Regions from separate parts of the Kitasatospora sp. NPDC093806 genome, predicted to be linked through region 3. Evidence: riboswitches for the same ligand, from Rfam matches in the RefSeq annotation. Region 3 holds a riboswitch; each other region holds the start of a gene.
What was found. Region 3 has a riboswitch for thiamine pyrophosphate ahead of AB0N76_RS29910 (cytosine permease). Riboswitches for the same ligand answer to the same signal wherever they lie in the genome.

Region 1: it holds a riboswitch for thiamine pyrophosphate, as region 3 does, so the genes downstream of both, thiO (glycine oxidase ThiO) here and AB0N76_RS29910 (cytosine permease) in region 3, are expected to answer to the same signal.
Region 2: it holds a riboswitch for thiamine pyrophosphate, as region 3 does, so the genes downstream of both, thiC (phosphomethylpyrimidine synthase ThiC) here and AB0N76_RS29910 (cytosine permease) in region 3, are expected to answer to the same signal.

Annotation. Positions count from the first base shown of each region.
Region 1 covers NZ_JBFBDO010000024.1:67,186-73,312, forward strand. The annotation lists gene pknB (Stk1 family PASTA domain-containing Ser/Thr kinase) at 1-1,699, opposite strand, end outside; gene AB0N76_RS15150 (thiazole synthase) at 1,889-2,686, opposite strand; gene thiS (sulfur carrier protein ThiS) at 2,690-2,899, opposite strand; gene thiO (glycine oxidase ThiO) at 2,896-4,062, opposite strand; TPP riboswitch at 4,057-4,169, opposite strand; gene AB0N76_RS15165 (FAD-dependent oxidoreductase) at 4,278-5,501, shown strand; gene AB0N76_RS15170 (Rv2175c family DNA-binding protein) at 5,544-5,909, shown strand; gene thiE (thiamine phosphate synthase) at 5,909-6,127, shown strand, end outside.
Region 2 covers NZ_JBFBDO010000040.1:133-6,259, reverse strand. The annotation lists gene AB0N76_RS20035 (3-oxoacyl-[acyl-carrier-protein] synthase III C-terminal domain-containing protein) at 1-126, opposite strand, end outside; gene AB0N76_RS20030 (SPFH domain-containing protein) at 202-1,728, opposite strand; gene AB0N76_RS20025 (hypothetical protein) at 1,832-2,038, opposite strand; TPP riboswitch at 2,221-2,355, shown strand; gene thiC (phosphomethylpyrimidine synthase ThiC) at 2,351-4,168, shown strand; gene AB0N76_RS20015 (serine/threonine-protein kinase) at 4,613-6,127, shown strand, end outside.
Region 3 covers NZ_JBFBDO010000086.1:23,365-29,491, forward strand. The annotation lists gene AB0N76_RS29895 (peptidoglycan-binding protein) at 1-274, opposite strand, end outside; tRNA gene AB0N76_RS29900 (tRNA-Ser) at 494-581, opposite strand; gene AB0N76_RS29905 (trypsin-like peptidase domain-containing protein) at 647-2,488, opposite strand; TPP riboswitch at 2,669-2,816, shown strand; gene AB0N76_RS29910 (cytosine permease) at 2,810-4,288, shown strand; gene AB0N76_RS29915 (glycerophosphodiester phosphodiesterase family protein) at 4,428-5,273, shown strand; gene AB0N76_RS29920 (ATP-binding protein) at 5,762-6,127, shown strand, end outside.

The DNA.
Region 1 (6,127 bases), on a different contig from region 3:
GGCTGGTCACCTTCCCGGTGCCGAACAGGTTGATCCCGCTGCTCTGCATGGAGAACCCGGCCGCCTGGAGCGCCTTCTCGGCCGCCTCCTTGGTCATCCCGGTGACGTCCGGGACCGCCACCATGCCCTTGCTGACCACCAGCGTGACCGGGGTGTTCTCCGGCACCTGCTGCCCGGCCGCCGGCGAACTGCTGATCACCGACCCCTCCGGGACGGTGTCGCTGAAGGTCTCGGTCACCGTGCCGGCCGCCAGCTGCGCCCCGGCCAGGGTCGAGGCGGCCTGCGCGGACGGGCGGCCGACCAGGTCCGGCACGGCGATCCGCTTCGGCCCGCGCGAGACGGTCAGCGTGACCGGGTCGCTCTTCCTGGTCCGGGCGCCCACCCCCGGGTCGGCCGCGATCACCTGGCCGGCCGGGACGGACTCGCTGTACACCTCGGCGACCCGCCCGTGCAGGCCCGCGCCGTCCAGGATCCGCTGCGCCTCCACCCGGTCCTTGCCGAGCACGCCCGGCACCGTGCCGTACAGCGCGCCGGAGAGCGCGTACGTCGCGCCGCCGACCAGCAGCACCAGGGCGGCCAGCACGGCCGCCCAGACCAGCGGCTTGCGCGGCAGCCGGCGGGCGAGGGCGGACCGCTCGCGGCGGCGGGTTCGCTCGGGCGGCGGCTCGTCGTACGGGCGCGGCTCGGTGAGCAGCTGCTCCATGAGGTCCGGCGGCACGTCCAGCACGCTGGTCCGCTCGACCCCCGGCGCGGGGGTGATCACCGAGGTGGGCTCGCTGGTCGGGTACCGCGGGCTGGTCCGGGTGGAGGCGGGCGGTTCGGCGTCCAGCTGGGCCGGGGTGAGCAGCCGGCGGACCCGCTGGAGCGCGGCGAGCAGCTCGACCGCGTCGTAGGGGCGGGCGGCGCGGTCGCGGGCACAGGCGGCCGCCACTATCGCGTCCAGCTCGGCGACGACGCCGGGGACGGCGGCGGACGGGGCCGGGACGTCCTCGTGCAGGTGGCGGTACATCACCTGGACCGGGTTCTCGCCGGTGTGCGGACGGGAGCCGGTGAGCATCTCGTACAGCAGGATGCCGGCCGCGTAGACGTCCACCCGCTGGTCGGTCTCGTCGCCCGGGCGGATCTGCTCCGGGGCCAGGTAGGAGACGGTGCCGAGCACGGTGTCGGTGGTCGAGGTGGTGGAGGTGGCCGCGCCGTCGGCCGCGTTCAGCACCCGGACCAGGCCGAAGTCGGCGACCTTGACCAGGCCGTCGTCGGTGATCAGCACGTTCTCGGGCTTGACGTCGCGGTGGACCAGGCCGGCCCGGTGGGCGGCGCCGAGCGCGGCGAGCACCGGTTCCAGGATGTCCAGCGCGGCCCGCACGGACAGCGCGCCCCGGTCGCGCAGCAGGTCGCGCAGGGTGCGGCCGGGTACGTACTCCATGGCGAGGAAAACGTTTCCGCCGTCCGCGCCCTGGTCGAAGACGTTGACCACGTTCGGGTGGGCGAGCCGGGCGACGGCCTTGGCCTCGCGGATGAAGCGGGTGGTGAACGCGGTGTCGCCGGCCAGCGAGGGGTGCATCACCTTGAGCGCCACCACCCGGTCGAGCCGGGTGTCGGTGCCCTGGTAGACGGTGGACATCCCACCGGCGGCGATCCGCCGCTCGACCCGGTACCGGCCGTCGAGCAGGGTACCGATCAGGGGGTCGCGCAGGGTCATGTCCACCCCGCGATTTTAGGGGGCGGCGGGCGGGCGGCCCCGGGGGACACCGCCCCCGGGGCCGCTCTGTGCCCGGTTTGTGACACCGGGCCGATGATCGGCCCGCCCCGAGCCAAAGGGCCGCGCCGGTGCCGTGCCCGCCGACCGTCGGCGCCGGGTCGGAGCGGTCCGGAGGCGAGTGGGCGAGTCTCAGAAGGCGGGGCGCTCGCGGGTGTCCAGTTCGGCGCGGCCGGCCATCGCCGAGGAGGCCTCGGCGTGGAAGCGGCGCGGTATCCGGCCCGCCCGGTGGGCCAGCCGGCCCGCCTCGGCGGCGTGCCGCATCGCCTCCGCCATCAGCACCGGGTCCTGCGCCCTGGTCACCGCGGAGGCCAGCATCACCGCGGCGCAGCCCAGCTCCATCGCCAGCGCGACGTCCGAGGCGGTGCCCGCGCCGGCGTCCAGGATCACCGGGACGTTCGCGGCCTCCACGATCAGCTGGAAGTTGTGCGGGTTGCGGATGCCGAGACCGGAGCCGATCGGCGAGCCCAGCGGCATGATCGCCGCGCAGCCGACGTCCTCCAGCTTGCGGGCCAGCACCGGGTCGTCGTTGGTGTAGGGCAGCACGGTGAAGCCGTCGTCCACCAGCGTCTCGGCGGCGTCCAGCAGCTCGATCGGGTCCGGCAGCAGGGTCCGCTCGTCGGCGATCACCTCCAGCTTCACCCAGTCGGTGCCGAGCGCCTCGCGGGCCAGCCGGGCGGTCAGCACGGCCTCCCCGGCGGTGAAGCAGCCCGCCGTGTTGGGCAGCACCCGGATGCCGTTGCGGGTCAGCACGTCGAGCACCGAGCCCTGGGTGCTGGCGTTCACCCGGCGCATCGCCACCGTGGTCAGCTCGGTGCCGGAGACCCGCAGCGCCTGCTCCAGGACGTCCAGGCTGGGGGCGCCGCCGGTGCCCATGATCAGCCGCGAGCCGAAGGCGGTGCCGGCGATGGTCAGAAGGTCGTCGGCCATCGGTCAGCCTCCCTGGACAGCGGTGAGGATCTCGATCCGGTCGCCCGCGGCCAGCGGCGTGCGCGACCACGCGGTGCGCGGCACCACGGCCTCGTTCAGCGCGGCGGCGACGCCGGAGTGGGCCTGGCTGAGGGTGGCCACCACCTCGGCGAGGGTGGTCGTGGCGGGCACCGCGCGGGGCTCGCCGTTGACGCTCAGGGTGATGTCGCTCATACGGGGACCTTCGTGAAGCGGGTGGGGGAGAACGGCTCGGCGAGCTCCGGCAGGGTGCCGGTGGCCAGGTACTCGGCGAGCAGGTCGCCGGTGACCGGGGTGAGCAGGACGCCGTTGCGGTAGTGGCCGGTGGCGGCGACCAGGCCGGGCAGGGCGGTCGGGCCGAGCAGCGGCGCGTTGTCCGGCGAGCCCGGGCGCAGCCCGGCGGCGGTCTCCACCAGCGGCAGCTCGGTGATGCCGGGCACCAGCTCGTGCGCGTCGCGCAGCAGCTCGTAGACGCCGCCGGCGGTGACCGTGGTGTCGTGGCCCTGCTCCTCGGTGGTGGCGCCGATCACCAGCTCGCCGTCGGCGCGCGGCACCAGGTAGAGGTGGCCGCCGCGGACCACGGCGCGCACGTTCCGGGACAGGAACGGCCGGTACGCCGCGGGCACCCGCAGCCGCAGGATCTGGCCCTTGACCGGGCGGATCGGGGGCAGCACGCCCGGCGGCAGGCCGGGCAGCAGGTGGCTGCGGGAGCCGGCCGCGAGCACCACCCGGTCGGCGTCGACGCGCTCGCCGGTGGTGGTGCGGGCGCCGGTCGCGCGGTCGCCCTCGACCAGCAGCTCGGCGGCCTCGGCGCGGTGCAGCACGACGCCCGCCCGCTCGCAGGCCAGGACCAGCGCGCGGGACAGCCGGCGGCCGTCCACCTGGTGGTCGTCGGTGACGTGCAGGCCGCCCCGGACGCCCGGGGCGAGCATCGGCTCCAGCCGGCGGGCCTCGCGGCCGGTGAGCCACCGCGAGTCCAGGCCGAGCCGGAGGTGGAAGGCGTGCAGCTCGCGCAGCTCTTCGCGGTCGTCCGCGTCCAGGGCGACGGCGATCGTGCCGCACTGCCGGTAGCCGGTGTCCTGGCCGCCCGCGGCCTCGGCGAGTTCGGCGGCGAAGGCCGCGTACCGCTCGTTGGAGGCCATCCCGAGCCGCAGCAACGGCTCCTCGCCGTACTGGAGTTCGGTGACCGGGGCGAGCATGCCGGCCGCGACCTGCGCGGCGCCGCCGCCGGGGGCCGGGTCGAGCACGGTGACGCGCAGTCCGCGCTGGGCCGCCCGCCAGGCGACCACCAGTCCGATGACGCCGCCGCCGACCACCAGCACGTCGGCGTGGGCGCCGCCCGGTGCCAAGCGTGTCAAAGTCGCTGCTCTCCCTTCGCCGGTATGACCCGGATCAGGTTCGGACGGTCGCAGGCCGTGTCAGCCCGCCTCTCAGCCCGGTACGCCGGGCTCCCGTGATGGTGCCCCCACCTTAACTCCGGGGAGCGGGGCCGCTGAAGGCACCTGTTACGGAGGTCCCGGCCTAGGCCGGAGGGCCCGGGACCTGGCTGAGTACAGTGGCGGGCGTGGCAGAGCTGAGCGGAACAGAGCAGGTCGGACGGACGGACCGGGTGGTCGTGGTGGGCGCCGGACTGGCCGGGGCGCACTGCGCCGCGGCGCTGCGGCGGGACGGCTGGCAGGGGCCGGTCACCCTGCTCGGCGAGGAGCCGCACGCGCCGTACGACCGGCCGCCGCTCTCCAAGGACGTCCTGCTCGGCAAGGCCGACGCCACCCCCCTCGACCTCGACCTCGGAGCGCTCGGCGTCGAGCTGCTCACCGGCCGCCGGGCCACCGGCCTCACCCCGGCAACGGCCGGCACCCCCGGCGTGCTGCACACCGACGCCGGGGACCTCCCGTACGGCGCGCTGGTGATCGCCACCGGCGCCGAGCCGCGCGCCCTGCCCGGCGCCGAGCGGGCCCACCTGCTGCACACCCTGGACGACGCGCTCGCGCTGCGCGCCCTGCTCCGCCCCGGCCTGCGCCTGGTGCTGGTCGGCGCGGGCTGGATCGGCGCCGAGGTGGCCACCGCCGCCCGGGCGGCCGGCTGCGAGGTCACCGTGGTCGAGGCCGGCCCGGCGCCCGTCCCCGGCGCGCTGCCCGCCGAGGTCGGCCGGGCGATGGCCGCCTGGTACGCCGCCGCCGGGGTCGACCTGCGCTGCGGCACCGGCGTCACCGCCGTCGAACCGGGGGCGGTGCTGCTCGCGGACGGCTCGCACCTGCCGGCCGACGAGGTGCTGGTCGGCGTCGGCGCCCGCCCGGCCACCGGCTGGCTGGCCGGCTCCGGGGTCGGGCTGGACGCGGCCGGCGCCGTCCTGGTGGACGAGCGGCTGCGCACCACGCTGCCGGGCGTGTACGCGGCCGGCGACTGCGTCAGCTACCTCTCGGCGCGCTCCGGCGCCCGGCTGACCGTCCAGCACTGGGACCACGCGCTGCAGTCCGGCGCGGCCGCCGCCGCCTCGGTGCTGGGCGCGGACGCGCCGCCGTACGACCCGGTGCAGTACTTCTGGTCCGAGCAGTTCGGGCGGATGGTGCAGTACGCCGGGCGGCACGGCGCGGACGACGAGCTGCTGTGGCGCGGCTCGCCGGACGACCCGGACTGGTCGGTGCTCTGGCTGCGCGACGGCGTCCTGCGCGCCCTGCTCACGGTGGACCGCCCGCGCGACCTCACCCAGGGCCGGCGGCTGATCGAGCGCGGCACCGCCCTGGACCCGGCCCGCGCGGCCGACCCGGCGGTGCCGCTGAAGTCGGCCGCCGCCTAGCGCGTGGTGCGCGGCGGGCCGCGGAAGTGGCAGGCTGGTGCCGTGAGTGAGAACGAAAGCAAGATCGAAGCCCTGATCACCGAGTGGACGTACCTCCCCGACATCTCGGAGAAGTGGGGTGTGGTGGTCACCGAGGTCCGCGACATGGTCAGGAAGCGTGACCTGATCGCCATCCGCCGCGGCCCCAACAAGTCGCTGCAGGTCCCGGCGGCGTTCATCGACGAGGACGGCCCGGTCAAGCACCTGATCGGCACCCTGACCGTGCTGCGCGACTGCGGGTACAACGACGTGGAGATCCTGGAGTGGCTCTTCACCGAGGACCCGTCGCTGCCCGGCAGCCCGATCCAGGCGCTGCGGGAGAACCGCGGCACCGAGGTCAAGCGCCGCGCCCAGGCGATGCTGATCTGATGGCGGCGGACTCGCCGCGCCGCGCGCTCGCCGACGCCCGGCTCTACCTGTGCACCGACGCCCGGCGCGAGCAGGGCGACCTCGCCGAGTTCCTGGACGCCGCGCTGGCCGGCGGCGTGGACATCGTCCAGCTCCGGGACAAGGGGCTGGAGGCGAAGCAGGAGCTCGCCGCGCTGGAGGTGTTCGCCGACGCCTGCCGGCGGCACGGCCGGCTGCTG
Region 2 (6,127 bases), on a different contig from region 3:
CTCCGGCAGCCGCAGCCGGCCGCCGGCGGTGATCTCGTCCTGGAGCCGGCGGGAGGTCAGTCGGTGGGCGGGGAGCTGGGCGCCGACGGCGGTGATGCCGATCCGGGCGGTGGCTGCTGGCTGCATGCCCTCATCGTCCGGCGGACGCGGCCGCGCCCACCTGAGTACGGGTACTCAGCTGGGCGCGGGCACGCTACCCAATCAGCTCCGGCCCCCCTCCGGCACCGCGTCGGCCGGGACGGCGTCCGACGGCGCCGCGTCGACCGGTACCGCGTCGACCGGGACCGGCTGCACCGGCACCGGGGCGGCGGTCGGGCCGGCCGACGCCGCACCGCCGTCCGCGCCGACGGTGTTCAGCAGTTGGCGGGCCAGGCCGAGCCCGGTGCCGCCCATGGTGAGCGCCTTGGCGAACAACTCGCCCATCCCGTCCGCCCCGTTGAGCAGCACCATGTGCTCGACGTTGCCGAAGGACTCGGCGGCCGCCCGCACGATCTGCGGCCACTTCTCCGCCAACTCCTGGGCCACCACGGCGTCCTGGTTCTCGGCCAGGGCGGCCGCCCGGGCCTTGATGCCCTCCGCCCGGGCCAGCCCGATCGCCCGGGCCGCCGAGGCGTCCGCCAGACCGCGCGCCTCCACCGCCGAGGCCTCCGCCTGCCCGGTGGCCGTGGTCGCCTCGGCGGCCGCCAGCCCGCGCAGCTTGGTGGCCGCGGCCTCCGCCTCGGCCGCGATCCGGACCCGGCCGGCCTCGGCCGCCGCCCGCAGCTCGGTCTCCTGCGCCTGCGCCTGGGCGGCGGAGATCCGGGCGTCGCGGTCCGCCTCGGCGGAGGTGCGGGTGTCGTACGCCCGCGCGTCCGCCGGCTTGCGGACGTCGATCTGGAGCTGCTGCTCCTTGCGCTGCGCCTCCAGTTCGGCGACCCGGGTCTCCTGGACCACCACCTGCTGCCGGGCGGCGGCGTCGGCCAGCGGACCGGCCTGGCGGGCACGGGCGTTGGCGGTGTCCCGCTCGGCCTGGTACGAGGACTGCTGGATCTCGCTGTTGCGGGTCGCCTCGGCCTTGCGGGCGGCGGCCTCCTGCTCGGCCTCGGTGGCCAGCCGGTCGGCCTCGGCCTGGGCGATCCGGGCGTCCCGCTGGACGGCGGCGGCGTGCGGGATGGCGAGGTTCTTGATGTAGCCGGTCGGGTCGATGATCTCCTGGATCTGCAGGGTGTCGATGATCAGCCCGAGCTTCTCCATCTCCAGCCCGGAGGCGGCCCTGGTCTCGCCGGTGAGCCGCTCGCGGTCGCGGATCATGTCCTCGACGGTGAGCCCGCCGACGATCGACCGCAGGTGGCCGGCGAAGACGTTGTGGACCCGCTGGCTGATCAGTTTCTGCTGGTCCAGGAAGCGGCGGGCGGCGTTGGCGATCGACACGTCGTCGTCGCCGACCTTGAAGATCACCACGCCCTTGACCCGGACCGGGATGCCCTGCGTGGTGACGCACTCGACGTTCAGTTCGGCCTCGTTGAGGTCCAGCGAGAGCCGCCGGACACCCTGCAGGCCGGGCGTGACCAGTGTTCCCCGGCCGGTGACGATCCGGAAGCCCAGTCCGTCACCGACCCCCTCGGTGCGGTGCCGCGAGCCGGAGATGATCAGCGCCTCGTTCGGCTCGGCGACCCGCCACATCATCTTGAAGAGCGTGATCCCGACGATCAGTGCGCCGGCGACCGCACCGGCGATGACGTACCCCATGGTGCAACTCCCCCTTCCGGCGCAGGAGATGCGCCGATTCGGATTGTCCGCCGGGGGCAAACCATTGGAAAGGGAACCGACATGACATCCCGTCACAGCCTCGTCACGGAACGACGGGCGCTACGTACACGGTCCTCGGCGGGTGGTACTCGATCACCACCACCGGCGTGCCGACCGGCAGTCGGTCCCCCGGCACGGCCAGGTAGGCCAGGAACGCCTCGGTGCCCTGCCGCTGCGGGACGTGCACCATCACCTCGCCGACCAGTCCCGCGCCCACCGCCCCGGTGACCCGCCCCGCACTCCCGACCACGCCGGCCCTCCCTCGCCTCGTCCGCCCACCCGCCCGCTCGCTCGCCCTGCCAGTCTGCCCGCCCGGACGGCTCCGCGCCCCACCGTTCACCGTCCGGACCTCGCCATTCCTCCCGCCGGACCCGCTCTGGACCTCCGGCGATCGGCTCGCTACGGTGTTGGACGTCATGCGCAGGCAACACCGCCTGCGGACGCGGGAGCTCGGAGCACCGGGCTGAGAGGGCGCTGAACGGGACGTCGACGGACGGACCGGCGGCTGCGTCGACCGCAGGAACCTGACCGGGTAATGCCGGCGTAGGGAGTTGAAGGTCTGATGACCACCTTTGAGGCACAGCCGAAGTCTGCCCAGAACGGCGACGTCTCCAGCGCGGGCACCGGCTACCCGACCCCGGCCTGGCGCAAGGCCTACCGCGAGGGAACCCGCCCCGACCTCCGCGTGCCGTACCGCGAGGTCGTCCTCACCAACGGCAAGACCGTCCCGCTGTACGACACCTCCGGCCCGTACACCGACCAGGCCTACGAGCCCGACGTGCGCCGCGGCCTGCCCGCCCTGCGCGACCCGTGGATCCGCCAGCGCGGCGACGTCGAGGAGTACGACGGCCGCGAGGCGCGCCCCGAGGACGACGGCATCAAGCACACCTCGCCGCGCGGCGGCAACCTGCGCAACCTCGACGCGGTCTTCCCCGGCCGCCCGCGCCGCCCGCTGCGCGGCCGCGACGGCACCGCCGTCACCCAGCTGGCCTACGCCAAGCGCGGCGTCGTGACCCCCGAGATGGAGTTCGTCGCCCTGCGCGAGGGCCTGGCGCCCGAGTACGTCCGCGACGAGGTGGCCCGCGGCCGCGCCGTCATCCCGGTCAACGTGAACCACCCCGAGGTGGAGCCGGCGATCATCGGCACCAACTTCCTGGTGAAGATCAACGCCAACATCGGCAACTCCGCCGTCACCTCCTCGATCGAGGAGGAGGTGGAGAAGATGACCTGGGCCACCCGCTGGGGCGCCGACACCGTCATGGACCTCTCCACCGGCCGCAACATCCACACCACCCGCGAGTGGATCCTGCGCAACTCCCCCGTGCCGATCGGCACCGTGCCGCTCTACCAGGCGCTGGAGAAGGTCGACGGCAAGGCCGAGGAACTCAGCTGGGACGTCTACCGCGACACCATCATCGAGCAGTGCGAGCAGGGCGTCGACTACATGACGGTGCACGCCGGCGTGCTGCTCCGGTACGTGCCGCTGACCGCCCGCCGCAAGACCGGCATCGTCTCGCGCGGCGGCTCGATCATGGCCGCCTGGTGCCTGGCGCACCACGAGGAGAACTTCCTCTACACCAACTTCGAGGAGCTCTGCGACATCCTCGCGAGCTACGACGTCACCTTCTCGCTCGGTGACGGCCTGCGCCCCGGCTCGATCGCCGACGCCAACGACGAGGCGCAGTTCGCCGAGCTCCAGACCCTCGGCGAGCTCGGCCGGATCGCCCGCGCCAAGGACGTCCAGGTGATGATCGAGGGCCCGGGCCACGTCCCGATGCACAAGATCAAGGAGAACATGGATCTCCAGAAGGAGATCTGCGACGAGGCCCCGTTCTACACCCTGGGCCCGCTCACCACCGACGTCGCGCCCGGCTACGACCACATCACCTCCGGCATCGGCGCCGCGATGATCGCCTGGTGGGGCACCGCGATGCTCTGCTACGTCACGCCCAAGGAGCACCTGGGCCTGCCCAACCGGGACGACGTGAAGACCGGCGTCATCACCTACAAGATCGCCGCCCACGCCGCCGACCTGGCCAAGGGCCACCCCGGTGCCCAGGCCTGGGACGACGCGCTCTCCGACGCCCGCTTCGAGTTCCGCTGGGAGGACCAGTTCAACCTGGCCCTCGACCCGGAGACGGCCCGCGACTTCCACGACGAGACCCTCCCCGCCGAGCCGGCCAAGACCGCCCACTTCTGCTCGATGTGCGGTCCGAAGTTCTGCTCGATGAAGATCTCCCAGCGGATCCGCGCCGAGCACGGCGACGGCGCCACCGCGGCCCCCTCCGACTACGACGCCGAAGCCATCGCCGGCATGGCCGAGAAGTCCGCCGAGTTCGCCGCCCAGGGCAACCGCGTCTACCTGCCCCTGGCCGACTGACACCTGAACCACACGGGCGGCCGCGCCGGGATCTCACCCGGCGCGGCCGCCCATGTGTGCTCAGGTGGCCCAGACGCTCACGATCGGCTCCGGTTGCTCTGCGGCCGTCTCTCTGACGTCGGGCCGCCGGGCACTCCCGGAGGAGCTCCTCATGCCTCAGGCCCGGTCCACCCCCAGCGCCAGTGCGGTCACCGCCAACGCGGTTGTGACGATCCACTGAAATCCCCTCCCGCTCGGCGAGTCCAGCCAGCGAAGCAGACCGGACATGCGGCTGAGGAATGACTTCGACGAGCGCAACATGGCCATCTCCCGTGAGTTGCTCAGGGCCATCTACCTTCGGAGGCCCGGGAGTTGACTATGGCCTGGGTTGGTGCGGCAGTCTTGCCCTTGGGGTGTAGTACGCGGACAACGCCGGTTGTCCGGTGACAATTCGGGGGAGCGCCGGTGGCGACAGCCGAGCCGAAGAAACCAGGGCGGCGGTTCAAAGAGTTAGGCGACAGCCCACCGGAACAGGTAGCAGCTCTGCTGCGGACCTGGCTCAAGGAGGTCGGCCTGACCGTCGGTGGCCTGCACGCGCAACTCCGCCCCGAACACTTCGGTCACGCCGACGAGACACTTGTCCCATCGCAGCGCCAGCTGTACGAGGCGCTCAAGGGTGAAAGGCTCTCCTGGGAATTCGTCGAGGCCGTGGCAGACATCTGCTCAAGTGACTACGCCGAACGCAGGCGCAAGCTTGATCAGGTCGCCCCACTATGGCGTGGGGCCAACGACGTGACGATGACCATAGGTCCCGTCGTAGACCGTGACCAGCTCATGGTTCGGCTGCTGGCCACCCAGGACGAAGTCGACCGGCTCCGGCTGAGGATCGACGAGAGCGAACGGACCCGGCACGAGGCCGAACAGACGGTCCTCCTGCTGATCACACTCCTGGCTGCTCAGCGCCCTCACACCGCGCGAGCCGGTGAGGGTGAGGAGCCCGGCATCGGGACATTGTTCGGAACAATCCCGCACAACCCCGGACCCCACGTCAGTCTCGATGCGGAGCTGATCGACGGCCGATACCGCCTGCGCGAACTGATCGGCCGGGGCGGTACCGGAGCACTCTGGGAGGCGATCGACACGCGTCTCGACCGCCGCGTCGCGCTCAAGCTGATCGAGCCTCCACACTCCCGTGACCGGGAAGGCTTCCTCGCCAGGGCTCGCACCGAGGCATGGGCCCTCGCCCGTGTGAACCATCCGAACGTGGTTGCCGTTCACGATGTGGTCGACCTCGGGAGCGAGGTCTGGACCGTCATGGAACTCCTCAATCCGCGCAGCCTGGACCGGGTCCTGCGCGACCATGCTCCACTGCCGGTCGATGAGACGGCCCGCATCGGTCTCGATCTCCTGCACGGAATCTCGGCTGTTCACGGCCATGGCATCCTGCACAGGGACGTCAAGCCGCAGAACGTCCTGTTCCGGCAGGACGGAAGCGCTGTCCTTGTCGACTTCGGGCTGGCTGTGTTCAACGAGAGAGCAAGCCCTGTGACCGCCGAAGCCGCGGTCATGGGTTCACCGCCCTTCATCGCGCCGGAGCGCTGGCGAGGCCGAGATCTTCCAGCCTCCGACCTCTGGTCCCTCGGTGCCGTGCTCTACACGATGGTCGAGGGCAGAAGCCCGTTCGATCATGCTTCTCCGGGCGTCGTCGGTTATCGGATAACCAATGGGGAGTACCCGCCCGCAACGCACGCCGGTCCCGCGCTGAGTGGACTCATCACCGCGATGCTTGACCTGGAGCCGGGGAACCGGCCGACTGCGAATGACATAGAACGCGAGCTGCTTCGGTTCGTCGACCGGTCCATTCGAACGGACCCTCGGATCCTTCTTCGCGACCATCCGGGCACCCCGCTCGGTCGGATGTTGATCCCCGTCGGGGTCAAGATCGCCAAGTCTCGCGACCAGGGTCAGCCTACTGAGGCG
Region 3 (6,127 bases):
CCACGCTCACCGCCCCGGTGCCGTCGGCCCGGCGGTTGGCGTGCATGTTGGCGTCGGCCCGGGTCTGGGTGCCGACGAACTGCCCCACGCAGCCGTCGTAGCCCACCCCGAAGTGCGACTCCAGGTTGGTCGAGTCCCTCCAGTACTCGTACATCCGCCGCGGCGTCCACGGCGCCGCCACGCTGTGGAAGATCACCTGCGTCGGCGTGATCTCCGGCTGCTCGTCCGACTCGGGCTGGAGCTCCATCTTCTCCGCACCGGGGTACCAGGCCATCCGTCTCTCCTCGCCAGGCCCTGGGCCGTTCGCCCCTGACACCCGGACACACGGACCCCGGACCCCCACAAGAGGACGCTCTCCCCCCAAACCCCCCGTTCAGGTGAAACCGGACACCACCCCACCCCACCGGGCCCCCGCCACCACCCCCGAAAACACCGAAGGCGGGTGCCGACGTGATGTCGACACCCGCCTTGAGCAGGTGGTTTCTCCTACCAGCGGAGAGCGTGGGATTCGAACCCACGGTACGGGGTCACCGCACGACAGTTTTCAAGACTGTTCCCTTAGGCCGCTCGGGCAGCTCTCCAGGCGGAGGTCAGCCTAACGGGTCCGGCGGGGTTCGGTGCACCGGGTTTCGGGGGTGGGTGGGGGTCAGTTGTCGCCGACGCGCTCGCCGAGGGTCACCTTGGTGGTGAAGGTCTGGCCGTTGCGGGTGTACTCGACGTCGACGGTCTCGCCGGGCTTGTGCGTCCAGATCTTGCTGACCAGGGCGGGGCCGTTCTCGATCGGGGAGCCGCCGAGCTTGGTGATGACGTCGCCGGGCTTGAGGCCGGCCTTGTCGGCGGCGCCGCCGGGGGTGACGGCCGACTGGCCCTGGACGTCGCGGGTCTGGATCTGCGCGCCGTCGCCCTTGTAGTCGTCGTTGCGCAGGACGTCGAGCTTGGCGTAGACCGGCTTGCCGGTCTTGATCAGGGTGTCGGCGACCCACTTGGCCTGGTTGATCGGGATCGCGAAGCCGAGGCCGATCGAGCCGGCCCGGCCGTTGCTGGAGGTGTTGGACTGGATCGCCGAGTTGATGCCGATCACCGCGCCGCCGGAGTCGAGCAGCGGGCCGCCGGAGTTGCCGGGGTTGATGGAGGCGTCGGTCTGCAGCGCGTTCATGTAGGAAGCCTGGGCACCGGTCTCGTCGCCGGAGGCGACCGGGCGGTCCTTGGCGCTGATGATGCCGGTGGTGACGGTGGACTCCAGGCCGTACGGGGCGCCGATGGCGATGGTGGAGTCGCCGACGTTGACCTTGTCGGAGTCGGCCAGCGGAAGCGGCGTCAGCTTGCCCTTGGGCGGGCTGTCGAGCTTGATGACGGCGACGTCGTAGCCCTCGGCGCGGCCGAGCACGGAGGCGTTGTAGGAGCTGCCGTCGGCGAACTTGACGGTCAGTTTGCCGCCGCTGGACGCCGGCGCGACCACGTGGTTGTTGGTGAGGATGTGGCCCTCGGTGTCGAAGACGAAGCCGGTGCCGGTGCCGGACTCGCCGTTGCCCTGCGCCTTGATGGTGACGACGCTGGGCAGCGCCTTCTGCGCGATGCCGGCCACCGAACCGGGGGCGGGCTCGTTCTTCTGCGTGTTGTTGGCCTGGACGGTGGTGGAGCTGTGGTCGGCCTTGGCGCTGACCTTGACGTCGTCGCGGTCCGCGACGACCACGCCGACCGCGCCGCCGGCCACGCCGGCGATCAGCGCGACGGCCGCGACCAGCGCGATCAGGCCGCCGCGCTTCTTGCGCGGGCCGCCGGGGGCGCCGGGGTACTCACCGGGGTAGCCGAGCGGGCCGCCGGGGCCGCCCGGGGTGCCGGGCGCGCCGGGGGTGATGTCGTGCGCGCCGCCCCAGCCGCCGAGCGGCTGGCCCGCGCCGAAGGGGTGGTGGTGCTGGCCGGTCGCGCCGGGGGCGTGCGGCGCGGCCGGGGCGCCGTACGGGTCGTGCGCGGCGTGTGCGGCGGGCGCGCCGAGCGCTGCCTGCCCGGCGTGCGTGGCGTGCGTGCCGTACGGGTCGTGCGCCGCGGCGAGCGGGGGCACCGGGGTGCCGGGCGCCGGGGTGGCGTACGGGTTGCCGACCGGGGCGGCCGGGGCGGCGGGCGCCGCCGGGGCCGGGGCCGGGGGCAGCACCGGCGGCGGGGCGTCGAGGTAGCCGGGCGCGGCGGCCGGGGCCGGCGCGGTGGGCGCCTCGGCGACCGGAGGGACCGGAGCGGGCGCGGTGGGCGCGGCGGGCGCCGGGTCCGGGGCCGGGACCTTGCCGAAGGCCACGGTGGGCGTGAACCCGCCGGAACCCCCCTCGGCGGCCGGGGCCGCCGGGGCCGGCTGGTCGGCCGCGGGCGTCGCTGCGGGGGCGGGACCGGCGGCAGACTGCTGCGCCGGACCGTCAGGAGCGGGACCCACCACCCCCTGGCCGGAGGGCTGCTCCCCCTGCGGCCCGGTGGACCCAACCTCGCGCTCGGTGCTCACGGACGACCTCCATAGCTGACAGGACCAACAACCATAGTTTTTCGCACACCCGATTCGATTGCCGTAAGGAGCCTTCTGAAGAACTCATAAGAATCCTTAGCCGGGCCAGACAGCCCACCGGCGGCCCGCGCACCCGCTCCGCCTTGGCGTTCTCCCCCACGCCGGTTAGCCTGTCGCTCCAAACTGACACGCGGGAGCTTGGACCGACCAGGCTGAGAGTGCGCCGGTCGACCGTACGCCACGGGTTCCGTGGGCTGCCGTCGAGGGGGCGCAGACCGCCGGAACCTGTCCGGGTAATGCCGGCGTAGGGAGTGAACGGCCATGCCGCCTGCTTCGTCATCCTCGTCCTCGGGCGCGCCCGCGTCCGGGAACGTCCCCCCGACCTCGGACGCCGCGGGAGCCGTCCCCGGTTCCCGGGCGACCGCGGACGCCACCGGGGCCGCGGCCACCGCCACCGCCGTGGCGGACCACCCGCACCGGGTCGAGGCGCCGCTGGTGCTGGACACCGCGCCGCCGCGCACGCTGCGCTTCCGCGACCACTTCGCGCTCTGGATGAACCTCGGCGTCTCACTGATCGGCTTCACCACCGCCGCCACCGTGCTCGGCGCCCAGGGCAGCGAGCTGTCGCTGGCCGCCGCCGTGACCGCGATCGTGGCCGGCACCGTGGTCGGCACCGCGATGCTCGCGGTGGCCGCGCTGATCGGCGCCCGGACCGGCGCCCCGGCCATGGCCAACCTGCGCGGACTGTTCGGGACCCGGCTCTCCTACGTGCCGACGGTGCTCAACATCGTCCAGTGCGTCGGCTGGGGCGTCTACGAGCTGCTGACGATCGCGCTCGGCGCGCAGACCGTCGCCGGCACCGAGGGCTACCGCTGGGTCTTCGTCGTCCTGGCCGGCGCCGTGACCACCGCGCTGACCATCTGGCCGCTCGGCGCGATCGCGGTGCTGCGCCGCTTCGTCGCCGCCGCGGTGGCGGTCGCGATGGTGTACTTCACCGTCCAGCTGGGCCGGCACGGCGTGTCCGACCCGGGCGCGGGCAACTGGCACGGCTTCCTGAAGGCCACCGACGCGATGATCGCGGTGTCGATCTCCTTCGTGCCGCTGGCCGCCGACTACACCCGGCACTCGCGCACCCCGCGCTCGGCGTTCTGGGGCAGCTTCACCGGCTACACCCTGGCCCAGGTCTGGTGCTACGTGCTGGGCCTGCTGGCGCTGCTCCAGGCGGACGGGGACGCCGGCCGGATCTTCGACTCGTTCCTGGGCGTGTGGGCCGGCTGGCTGTTCCTGCTGGTGCTGGTGCTGCGCGAGACCGACCAGTCCTTCGCCAACGTGTACTCGACCGCGATGTCGGTGCACAACCTGCTGCCGAAGGTCGACCGCCGGGTGCTGACCGGCGGCACCGGCGTGCTGATCACCGTGCTCGCGCTGCAGATCACCGAGTTCACCGACTCGTACTACGCCTTCCTGGGGCTGATCGGCTCGGTCTTCGTGCCGATGTTCGCGGTGCTGGCGGTCGACTACTTCCTCGGCGCCGGCCGGCGCGGCTGGAACCTCGCCGACGACGCGCCGTCCCGCTGGCTGATGCTGCTGCCGTGGGCGCTCGGCTTCGCCACCTACCAGCTGATCGCGCCGACCGCGGTGGCCGGCTGGTGGACGGACCTCTGGACCTCCGCGCAGGAGGCGCTGCACTTCACCCCGCAGGAGTGGACCTCGGCCTCGCTGTTCGGCTTCCTGGTGCCCGCGCTGGCCACCTGGGTGCTCACCCCGTTCACCCGGGGCCGGGCCGTGGCCGCGCGCTGACCCCCGGCGAGGGCGCGCGCTGACCCCCGGCGAGGGCGCGCACCGACCCCCGCCCCCTCCCGCCCGAGTGACGAAGACGGCCCCGCAGGTTGGGGCCGTCTTCGCTTTCGTGTCACCTCCGCGGCTTATCGTGGACGGCGTGACCAGCCCTGATGTCTCGCTCCCGACCACCCGCACCGCTCCGCCGGTCCAGGTGATCGCCCACCGCGGTTCCTCGCACGCCCTGCCCGAGCACACCCTCGCCGCCTACCGCCGGGCGCTCGCCGAGGGCGCCGACGCGCTGGAGTGCGACGTCCGGGTGACCGCCGACGGGCAGCTGGTCTGCGTGCACGACCGCCGGATCGGCCGGGTCTCGGACGGCCGGGGCACGGTGTCCGCGATGACGCTGGCCGAGCTGGAGGCGCACGACTTCGGCGCCTGGAAGACCGGGCGCCCGAGCGAGGACCCGGAGCTGCGCGGGGTGCTGCGGCTGGAGAGCCTGCTGGAGCTGGTCGTGGACTGCGGGCGCCCGGTGGACCTCGCGATCGAGACCAAGCACCCGGTCCGGTTCCGCGGCCGGGTGGAGTCCGAGCTGCTGCGGACGCTGGACCGGTTCGGGATCGGCGGCGCGGGCACCGGCGCGGACCCGGACGCCGCCCCGACCGGGCCGCGGGCCCGGATCATGAGCTTCTCCTCGCTGGCGCTGGCCCGGGTGACGGCCGCCGCGCCGCAGTACCCGCGGGTGTTCCTGTTCGAGCGCGGCCTGGCGCTGCGCGGGCGGCTGCGCCCGGGCGCGCCGCTGCCGGGCGGGGCGTGGATCGCCGGTCCCGGCATCGACCTGGTGCGGGCCCGGCCCGGGCTGGTGACCAGGCTGCGCGAGCTGGGCCACCAGGTGCACGTCTGGACCGTGGACGAGCCGGCCGACGTCGAGCTCTGCCTGGAGCTCGGGGTGTCGGCGATCATCACCAACCGCCCGGCGGAGGTACTGGCCCAGCTCGGCCGGTGAACCGCGCGGCCGAAACACCGTGAACGCCGGTGAAGACCGGTGAACGCCGGTGACCGGAGGTTAACGCCGGTGAACCCCGGTGGATCCTGGTGAACCGTTCAACCACTGGGGCCCGTTGACCGTTTTGGTAGGGACTCAAACCTTCCGGCAACGATTTCTGCAGCAATTCATACACTTTCACGACGGAGGGTGAGCGCCGAATCACCTGTCGCGCACCGACGGTGGACCGGTCTGAAATGTCCGCGCGGGATCGTCGCGCGGTCGTTTCCGACGTATTGCCAAGGGGCATCCATCCCTCGGCATACGCTGAAGGAGGTCCGGGGGTGGCGTTGATGGTGGCGCGTGAAGTGCCGACTTCATCGACCATGGCAGTGCCGCACGGCCCAGCGAGTGTCGGGGTCGCACGGCGCCGACTGCGTCGAGATCTGGGAGACCGGGAGATACCGGAGCCGGTCATTGATGATGCCGTTCTGATCCTTTCCGAGCTTTTGAGCAACGCCTGTCGTTACGCCCGGCCGCTCGGGCCGCTGCCCGCGCTCGGCCGGGGCACCCGGGCCGAGGTCGTGGAGCCGCTGCTGGTCGGCGTCCCGTCCCGGACCGCCGCGGCGGCGGGCCCGGCCAACGCACCGGGCGACGGCGCACCGGGCGAGGGCGCGCCGGAGGGCGGCGAGGCGCCGGGCGGCGTACTGGTCCGCTGGCAGATGCACGCCGACGGGGTGCTCACCCTGGAGGTGACCGACGGCGGGGCGCAGACCCGGCCGTCGCCGGGCAGCCCCTCGCTGACCTCGCACGGCGGCCGCGGTCTGAGCATCGTGGACCAGCTGGCCAGTGACTGGGGCGTGCGCGACGCCCCC